Regions from separate parts of the Geobacillus sp. genome, predicted to be linked through region 3. Evidence: predicted binding sites of a transcription regulator. Region 3 holds the regulator's gene; each other region holds the start of a gene.
What was found. Region 3 encodes Rex, which represses fermentation and respiration genes when NADH is low (regulators of the CRP and FNR family bind a similar motif). Its sites were predicted from a motif close to TTGTGAAATATTTCACAA; they were not measured.

Region 1 (3,247 bases), on a different contig from region 3:
CCACCATCTCGATCGCCTCGAGGCGGGCATACTTAGCCGTTTCTCTGGCTGCCCCGCAGTCTCCCCCGCCGATGATCAGCGCCCGTTTGGCTTCCGGATGAAACTGAAGCGGCACGTGCGAAATCATCTCATTATAAATATGGCCGTCAATCGAGGTCGTTTGCACGACGCCGTCCAGTACGAGCATGCGGCCAAAATCATACGAATCCAAAATCATGACATGCTGATACTCGGATGGCTCGGCAAAGATCACCTCTTTGATCCGGTAGCTAATTTTCAAATTGTCGCGGTCATCTTCGGTGAGCCAAAGCTCTCCGTTGTCCATATGCAAGTAAGGGGGTAAAGCGCTTCCTTCGTGTTTCATTGTGACCTCCTTTAGTCATGCAGATGTTTTCACACCTTTCTAATCTTAATATATTCTTCGTCTTGTGGCAAACAAAGGGGATGTGATCGGCCGGTGCCGGACGTGTTCATCCCGCCGCCCATGTTCGACGACTGGTTGCGTTTTTCCGGCCGCTCCTCGTCTTGGCCGCCGCAGCCGGCACAAAGGCTGACCGCTAACGCGCAAATGGCGGCAAGCGGCATCATCCATCGTTTTCGCATCTTTTCCTCCTCCTTTCGTTTCCATCATAAACTGAGACGGCGGGCGACGACCACGACATCGTATGATTCCATCGTTCCGTCTCCCTTCATGCGGCGATGCTTGCTTATAGTGTGCCTGTTCGGCAAAAAATAACACTCCCCGGCACCCGGCCGGAGAGTGTCTATCGATCGCGCCGCTTTCCAAGCAAAGCACGAAGCGACGTACGGTTTTCAAGCAAATCAGCGAGCGTATACGCATCGAGCACACGCAAAAACGCTTCTAACGCCTCGCGAAGCGCAAAACGGAGCCGGCATGAAGGCGTCAGCACGCATTCATTACCGTGAGCGGCGAAGCACTCCACAAGCGACAAATTGTCTTCCGTCTCGCGAACGACCGCACCGATGACAATCTCCTCCGGCCGTTTCGCCAGGCGAATCCCGCCGTTGCGTCCGCGGATCGTTTCGATGTAGCCAAGCTTGCCGAGCTCATGGACGATTTTGCTTAAATGATGCTCAGAGAGGGAAAACGCAGTGGAAATTTCTTTGATATTTGTTTTTTCGCCTTCATCGAGCGTTCCTAAAAACAGCAGCACACGCAACGCATATTCTGTATAGTTCGTCAGCTGCATGGTCATCCACAACCTTTAGACAAGATGGTTGCTTCCATTGTATCACACCTGTCTGTGCGAGGGAATTGTGAACAATTTATTAAAGATGTATTTGAAATGTTGCTTTTTCACTATGCGTATGATTGAATAAAACATGTATTTAAAATACATGTTTTATGAGAGGAGATGAAACATGGCTAAGACAACGGCTTTGCACCCAAAAACGATTGAAATCGTCAAATCGACCGTACCGATGTTGGAGCAGCACGGCGAACAGATTACCAAACGGTTTTACCAATTGATGTTTTCGAACCATCCAGAATTGTTGAATATTTTCAACCATGCCAACCAAAAACAAGGGCGGCAGCAACGCGCCTTGGCGGCAGCCGTGTACGCGGCAGCGCGCTATATCGATCAATTGGACGCCATTTTGCCGGTCGTGCGGCAAATCGGCCATAAACACCGGAGTTTAGGCATTAAACCGGAACAATACCCGATTGTCGGAAGGCACTTGCTGCTAGCGATCAAAGACGTGCTCGGCGACGCTGCCACTGATGACGTGATAACGGCTTGGGCGGCAGCGTATGAAGCCATTGCCGCTGTTTTCATTCAAGTCGAGAAGGAGCTCTACGATGAAGCTGCGGCCAAGCACGGCGGCTGGCGCGGTTTCCGCCGCTTTGTCGTCACAAAAAAGGTGAAGGAAAGCGACGTCATCACGTCGTTTTATTTCGAGCCGGAAGACGGCGACGCCATCAGCGACTATTTACCAGGTCAATACGTGAGCGTAAAACTGGACATCCCTGGTGAAACGTATACGCACATTCGCCAATACAGCTTATCGGACGCCCCTGGCAAAGGGTATTACCGCATCAGTGTCAAACGGGAAGCAGCAACAGCGGAAAAACCAGCCGGCATCGTGTCGAACTATTTGCATGACCACATTCACGAAGGCGATGTCGTCGAGTTAAGCGCTCCAGCCGGCGACTTTACGCTCGACTTGACACACGAAACGCCGGTTGTGCTGATCAGCGGCGGCGTTGGGGTCACTCCGCTTTTAAGCATGGCGAATACATTGGCCATCCGTCAGCCGAATCGTCCGGTGACGTTTCTTCAAGCTGCCCTAAACGGCCGCGTGCAAGCCTTTGACGAAGAGTTGCGGGCATTGGCCAAACGCCCGTCGTTTGCCTACCATCTCTGTTACGAATCGCCGTCTGAAGACGACCGCCGTCATCCGCATTTCGGCAAAGAAGGACGGATCGACCTTGCTTGGATGAAAACGGTAATTCCGACTCGCGACGCTGACTTTTATTTCTGCGGCCCAGTTCCATTTATGAAAACGGTCTACCGCGCCTTAGCAGAGTGGGGCGTGCCGGAAGAACGCATCCATTACGAATTTTTCGGCCCGGCCGGCGATTTGACGAAAGACTGATCACGGGCAGACCAAAGGGTGTCTCCTACATAACGAGACACCCTTTGATCTGCCATTTTACTCGAGGGGAGATGTTCTTTTGAATATCGCCCCTTCCGCCGCAGGGGCAAAGGCGGCTTTTCTTGCAAAAAAGATGGACTGTGCAGTTGGCAAGCGGATGATTTTTTTGTATGATGAAAACCAAACGACGGAAAGAAAAGGGAGAGAACAACATGACGACATTTCGCCAACATCGCTTGCAATCATTTTTGCAAGGCTATGAAGATCGCGCCCGCCTGCTCATTTCCTGTCCGGATCGTCCAGGTATTGTCGCCGCGGTCACGTCCTTCTTGTATAAGCAAGGCGCCAATATCGTCGAATCGAGCCAATACTCGACCGATCCGAAAGGGGGTACGTTCTTCCTCCGTTTGGAGTTTGACTGCCCGAACATCACGGAACGAAAAGACCAGATCGAAGCGGCCTTTGCCCCGATCGCCGCTGAATTTCAGATGCGTTGGCAGCTTCGGCTGCACAACGACATTCGGCGAATCGCGATTTTTGTCTCCAAAGCTGAGCATTGTCTGCTTGAACTTCTTTGGCAATGGCAGGCGGGAGAGCTGATCGCCGACATCGCCCTTGTCATCAGCAA
Region 2 (3,247 bases), on a different contig from region 3:
GATTGGATGTTAATTGGAAACAAGGTGAACAGCCGAACGTTTGGGTGGCGCACGTTCCATCAGGAGGCGTGCCGGAAGTCGTCAGCCGCGTCGCCGCCCGCTATCCACTGCAAGACATCCACATTCATGAAGTGCCGACGGAGGAGATCATCCGCAATATTTATCAAGAAGGTGCGGCTAATGGGTAAGTATGTCGAGATGATCCGCATCCGCTTTTTAATGATGCTTGCCTACCGGACAAACTATTATACTGGCATTTTGATTTACGCCATTAACATCTCAGCGTATTACTTCCTTTGGTCGGCTATTTATGGCGGCAAATCATCGATGCAAGGAATGTCGCTTGGGCAAATGACGACGTATGTCGCCATTTCCTGGCTGGCGCGAGCGTTTTATTTTAACAACCTTGACCGCGAAATCGCGATGGAAATCCGCGATGGAAAAATAGCGACGGAACTCATCCGTCCGTACAGCTATTTAGGGATGAAAGCGGTGCAAGGGCTTGGCGAAGGGCTGTTCCGATTGTTCTTCCTATCGTTGCCGGGGTTGCTGGTTGTATCGCTCTTTTTGCCGCTCGAGTTTCCGGAACACGCCAAAACATGGCTGTCTTTCGGCTTGTCGCTTCTATTCAGCTTTATCATCTTTTCGGAGCTGAACTTGCTTGCGGGAGTCGTGACATTTTTTACGTTCCGAAATGAAGGGCTGCTGAGGGCGAAACGGTTTATTATTGATCTATTTTCCGGTCTGATTTTGCCGTTGTCGTTTTACCCGGATTGGGCGCAACAGCTCATGGCGTATATGCCGTTTCAAGCCATCAGCTACATTCCAAGCATGATCATCACAGAAAGTTTTCAAGGAGCTGCTGTCCGTGATGGCCTGCTTCTGCAGGCGGCATGGTCCGTGCTGTTATGGTTTCCGATTGTGCTGTTATGGCGGGTGGCGAAAAAACGGCTCGTTGTGCAAGGGGGGTAGACTTTGTTTTACGTATCGGTTTTTTTTCAATATATGGCCCAGTACATGAAGACAAAATGGCAATACCGCGCGGATTTGCTGATTGAATGGTTGTCCGACTTCATGGCGCAGGCGGTCAACTTGGTGTTCTTGCTCGTCGTGTTTGGCCATACGACGCTGCTTCACGGTTGGTCGCGCGATGAGATGTTGTTTATTTACGGCTTTTTCCTTGTGCCGTACGCCGTATTTGGCGCCTTTTTTAATCTATGGGATTTCAACGAGCGCTACATTGTTCAGGGAGAAATGGATCGCGTGTTGACGCGCCCGGTTCACAGCCTGTTCCAGATCATTTTGGAGCGGATGGAGCTCGAATCGTTGCTTGGCGCTGTGCCCGGGCTGATCATTATGCTGTATGCCGGCAGCCGCTTGTCTCTTTCATTTCATTGGTATGATGTCTTCGTGTTTATTTTGCTTGTGATTGGCGGTGCATTGATTTACGCCGGCATTTTCATTTCACTGGCGACGATCAGTTTTTTTGCCGACGCCCGCACATCCATCATGCCGATGATGTACAACATCAGCAGCTACGGCCGCTATCCGGTCGATATTTATCACCGCGTCATCCGCTATATATTAACGTGGGTGCTGCCGTTTGCCTTTGTCGGCGTTTATCCAGCTTCGTATTTTCTCCATAAGCAGGAATGGTATGGTTATGCGTTTTTGACCCCGGTTGTCGGCATGTTGTTTTTCATCATCGCCGTGATGCTCTGGAACGCCGGGGTCAGGAGGTACCGCGGGACGGGGAGCTGAGTGCTCCCGTTGTTTGCCGCGGCGTCTGTCATGAAATGGACAAACAATAGTCAAACAATCGCCACAATCGCGCATGCATTGCGGTGCGCCTTTCGCGTAAAATATTTATATGAAAGTGTTCGCATTATATTGAGGGAGGATGAATGCAATGAAAAACAACGGTGGAGCCCGAGTAGTGGTCATCGGCGCCGGGTTTGTCGGCGCCAGTTATGTGTTTGCCTTAATGAATCAAGGGATTGCCGATGAGATCGTGCTCATCGATGCGAATGAAAGCAAGGCCATAGGCGATGCGATGGACTTCAACCATGGGAAAGTATTTGCGCCGAAGCCGGTTGACATTTGGCACGGCGATTACGATGATTGCCGCGATGCCGATTTGGTTGTCATTTGCGCCGGCGCCAACCAAAAACCGGGCGAGACGCGACTTGATCTTGTGGACAAAAACATTGCCATTTTCCGCTCGATCGTTGAGTCGGTCATGGCATCCGGATTTCAAGGACTGTTTCTCGTCGCCACCAATCCGGTCGACATTTTAACGTACGCGACGTGGAAATTCAGCGGCCTGCCGCATGAGCGGGTGATCGGTTCGGGGACGATTTTAGATACGGCGCGGTTCCGCTTTTTGTTGGGCGAGTATTTCTCTGTCGCTCCGCAAAATGTTCATGCCTATATTATTGGGGAACACGGCGACACTGAACTCCCGGTCTGGAGCCAGGCTTATATCGGCGTCATGCCGATCCGCGAGCTGGTCGAGTCCAAAGGGGAAGAAGCGCAAAAAGATCTCGAGCGCATTTTTGTCAATGTGCGCGATGCCGCCTACCAAATTATTGAGAAAAAAGGAGCGACGTACTACGGGATTGCGATGGGGCTTGCCCGCGTGACGCGCGCCATTTTGCATAACGAAAACGCTATTTTGACCGTATCAGCCTACCTCGATGGCCTATATGGGGAGCGCGACGTCTACATCGGCGTGCCGGCTGTCATTAACCGCAATGGCATCCGCGAGGTGATCGAAATTGAATTGAATGATGACGAAAAAAATCGATTCCATCATAGCGCAGCTACATTAAAAAGCGTGCTAGCCCGTGCTTTTACGCGATGAGGCAACAAACGAAAAGTTGTGCCGACAGTCTTTCTCGTCCAAACAGGGGGATGTATGGCTCTGAGGGCGACACGCTGTTCCGATTGGGAAGGCGGCTTATTCCCGCATAATTGTCCGTTTCACGGTGTATATATGAACTACGGACAATTTGTGGAGGGAAGCGAATGGATTACGCATTCCTCGGAGTGGTGACCGCCGTGTTGCTCGGCAGCATCACTTCGCTTTGGACAGCGAGCGTACAAGCAACGCACCGCCTCTCCCTTGACAGTTTATGGGTGCTCGTTCAATGGTATGGGACGATGCTGCTAGGGTTTGCGATGATTTATATGATTTTGCAAGCCAACGGCCATCATGTATTTACTCCGTCACCAAGCAGTGCAGCAG
Region 3 (3,247 bases):
CGAGCAGAACGGCGCCGGGGTATGCCTGTAAATATTGCTCGAGCCATGTGAGCGTATCGAGGTCCAAATGGTTCGTCGGCTCGTCTAAAATAAGCAAGTCCGGCTTGGCCAACAGCAGTTTTCCAAGGGCGAGCCGCGTCCGCTGTCCGCCGCTTAGCGAGGAAACGGGCGTTGTTTGGTAATCGTATGACGAAAATTGCAGCCCGTGCAAAACAGAGCGGATGTCGGCTTCATACTGATAGCCCCCTTGTTCTTTGTATTGCTCTTGCAAGTTGTCATACGCTTGAAGCGTTTTTTCGTAGCGGGACGGATCGGCGAGCAGATCCGGGTCGCCAAGCTGGGCGCCGAGCTCTGCTAGCTGCGCTTCGATCGCCCGGAGCGGCGCGAATACGTCCAGCATCTCGTCCCAAATGGAGCGTGACGAGTCGAGCCCGCTGTTTTGCGCCAAATAGCCGATTTTGATATGGCTTGGCTTGATGATTTCACCGCTGTCGGAAGAAAGTTCGCCGGCGATGATCTTCAGCAGCGTCGATTTGCCTGCGCCGTTGCGGCCGACAAGAGCAATGCGGGCGCGGGACTGTATTTCTAGTTTTATATTCGATAAAATAAGGTCAGCGCCAAAATATTTCGTGATTCCATTCACTTGCAAAATGATCATGTCCGTCACCTCGCGAATAGTTTAACGTAAGTCGCGAAAACGGTCAAAGACAGATAACGAAAAATGGTGTATAGTGATAAATGGAGGAGATTGTCTTGTCATCGTTTACGCATTTCAATGAACAAGGCCGGGCGAAAATGGTCGACATTACGAACAAGGAAGATACGATCAGGATAGCGGTGGCGAGAACGAGCGTCACCGTCAATGAAGAGATTTACGAAAAGATGACGAACAATGCCATTGAGAAAGGTGATGTGCTGGCGGTAGCCCAGGTGGCCGGGGTCATGGCGGCGAAAAAAACGGCCGATCTTATTCCGATGTGCCATCCGCTTATGTTAAAAGGCGTCGATATTGCCTTTGCTTGGGAAAAAGAGGCGGAAGCGTATAAACTTGTGATTACCGTGACGGTCAAAACGAAAGGGAGCACAGGAGTGGAGATGGAAGCGCTGACGGCGGCTTCGGTATGCGCATTGACTGTGTACGACATGTGCAAATCGCTCGATAAAGGAATGACGATCGGTCCAACGTATTTGGTCGAAAAAACGGGCGGGAAGTCCGGCCATTATCGACGGAAAACCGATTAGCTGGGGGATGAAACGATGAGCAACGAACAACCGAAAATCCCGCAGGCGACTGCCAAGCGTCTGCCGTTATACTATCGGTTTTTGGAAAATTTACATGCCTCAGGGAAGCAGCGCGTGTCCTCCGCCGAGCTGAGCGAGGCGGTGAAAGTCGATCCGGCGACAATTCGCCGCGACTTTTCGTATTTTGGCGCGCTTGGCAAAAAGGGATACGGGTATAATGTCAATTATTTGTTGTCGTTTTTCCGCCAGACGCTTGAAGAGGATGAGGTGACCGAAGTCGCCTTGTTTGGCGTCGGCAATTTAGGCACCGCCTTTTTAAACTACAACTTTTCGAAAAATAACAACACGAAAATTGTCATGGCGTTTGATGTCGATGAACGGAAGGTCGGAACGACAGTCGGCGGGGTGCCGGTCTATCATCTCGATGAGCTGGAGGAGCGGCTTCGCGGCGACATTCCGATCGCGATTTTAACCGTGCCGGCCGCCGCGGCTCAAGCGCTGACCGACCGCCTTGTCGCGCAAGGAATTAAAGGCATTTTAAACTTTACTCCGGCGCGGTTGAACGTGCCGAACCATATTCGTGTCCATCATATCGATTTAGCCATTGAGCTGCAGTCGCTCGTCTATTTTTTGAAAAACTATCCATCGCCATCGTAAAAAGGAGAGAACAACACATGAAATATTTGTTGCTCGTTCTTGTCATTTTGTTGCTGTTTGGCACGAAAAAGCTGCCGGAGTTGGGGCGGTCGTTCGGCCAGTCGCTTCGCGAGTTTAAAGACGCCACAAAAGGGCTCGCTGATGACGAAGAAACGAAAACCGACCGATGACAAGGCAGGATGGGGAAACGATGAATGACAAAGAAATGTCCGTGTATGAACACCTCGGAGAGCTGCGGAAACGGCTGATCATCGTGCTTCTCTTTTTCGTTGCGGCGCTTGTAGCCAGCTTCTTTTTTGTCGATGACGTCATTGTGTATTTGCAGCACACTGTGGAAGCGAAACAGCTGACGATGAACGCGTTCCGCCTCACCGATCCGATTAAAGTGTATTTTCAGTTTGCCTTTGTCATCGCCGCTGTACTGACTGCTCCGGTGCTGTTGTATCAAATTTGGGCGTTTGTCAGTCCGGGGCTGTATGAAAAAGAGCGGAAAGCAACGCTCAGCTACATTCCAGCATCGATCATTCTATTTTTAGCCGGGGTTGGTTTTGCGTATTTCGTCTTGTTTCCATTTGTCGTCCGGTTTATGAATCAGCTGGCGGAACGGCTCGGCATTCAACAGATGATCGGCATTAATGAATATTTTCAGTTTTTGCTGCAGCTCGTGCTGCCGTTTGGCATCGTGTTTCAGCTGCCGATTGTTGTCCTGTTTTTCACCCGCTTAGGGCTTATTACGCCGCAGCTTCTTGTTCGCATCCGCAAGTATGCGTATTTGGCGCTGCTTATTTTAGCGGCCGCCATTACGCCGCCGGATGTGTTGTCGCAAGTGATCGTCATGATTCCACTGACGCTTTTGTATGAGGGGAGCATCTGGGTTGCCAAAATCGGCTATCGAAAGGCGCAATTAGCGGCGGAGGAAGGAAGCGGCGATCCATATTGAGGGCAGCATCAAGAGGACGGTTCATACGGCGCCAGGCAAAAACCCTCCCCCAATGGGGAGGGTTTTATTGTCTCGGTGTGAAGAACAAGCGAAAGGCGGTGCCGAAATCAAAAGCGGCCAGCGCCGCCAACGCGATGGTTGAGACGTTCCAAATCGTTTCATGAACGCTTTCGATCGCCAAATACGTAAACAGGAAGCCCAAGATGAAATACGGAACAGAAAACAGCCGCGGATGGCGCGTCATAGCCAAATCCTCCAAATGGCCAGCGGCAGTTCCGCTTGGCGCATCATGTTTTCCAATTCATCAGCCAACAAAATTTGAACGGCAACGACAAACGTGTTCATTGCTACATGGGCGAACATCGGCACGAAAATGCGTCCGGTTTTGGCGTATAAAAAGGCGAACAC

Region 1: nsrR (nitric oxide-sensing transcriptional repressor NsrR) is a predicted target of Rex. The motif match lies at 1,277-1,294, and genes of this name have one in related genera.
Region 2: IKE44_RS10680 (L-lactate dehydrogenase) is a predicted target of Rex. The motif match lies at 1,869-1,886, and genes of this name have one in related genera.

Annotation. Positions count from the first base shown of each region.
Region 1 is NZ_JAFWFM010000150.1:5,665-8,911, forward strand. Features, by position in the region: gene speE (polyamine aminopropyltransferase) at 1-364, opposite strand, end outside; gene IKE44_RS08965 (hypothetical protein) at 394-603, opposite strand; gene nsrR (nitric oxide-sensing transcriptional repressor NsrR) at 765-1,211, opposite strand; gene hmpA (NO-inducible flavohemoprotein) at 1,384-2,619, shown strand; gene purU (formyltetrahydrofolate deformylase) at 2,832-3,247, shown strand, end outside.
Region 2 is NZ_JAFWFM010000180.1:20,545-23,791, forward strand. Features, by position in the region: partial or broken gene IKE44_RS10665 (ABC transporter ATP-binding protein) at 1-188, shown strand, start outside; gene IKE44_RS10670 (ABC transporter permease) at 181-972, shown strand; gene IKE44_RS10675 (ABC transporter permease) at 976-1,761, shown strand; gene IKE44_RS10680 (L-lactate dehydrogenase) at 1,910-2,863, shown strand; gene IKE44_RS10685 (potassium channel family protein) at 3,028-3,247, shown strand, end outside.
Region 3 is NZ_JAFWFM010000097.1:4,961-8,207, forward strand. Features, by position in the region: gene IKE44_RS06190 (ABC-F family ATP-binding cassette domain-containing protein) at 1-658, opposite strand, end outside; gene moaC (cyclic pyranopterin monophosphate synthase MoaC) at 754-1,242, shown strand; gene IKE44_RS06200 (redox-sensing transcriptional repressor Rex) at 1,258-1,899, shown strand; gene tatA (twin-arginine translocase TatA/TatE family subunit) at 1,917-2,069, shown strand; gene tatC (twin-arginine translocase subunit TatC) at 2,090-2,839, shown strand; gene IKE44_RS06215 (YdiK family protein) at 2,904-3,083, opposite strand; gene IKE44_RS06220 (CPBP family intramembrane glutamic endopeptidase) at 3,080-3,247, opposite strand, start outside.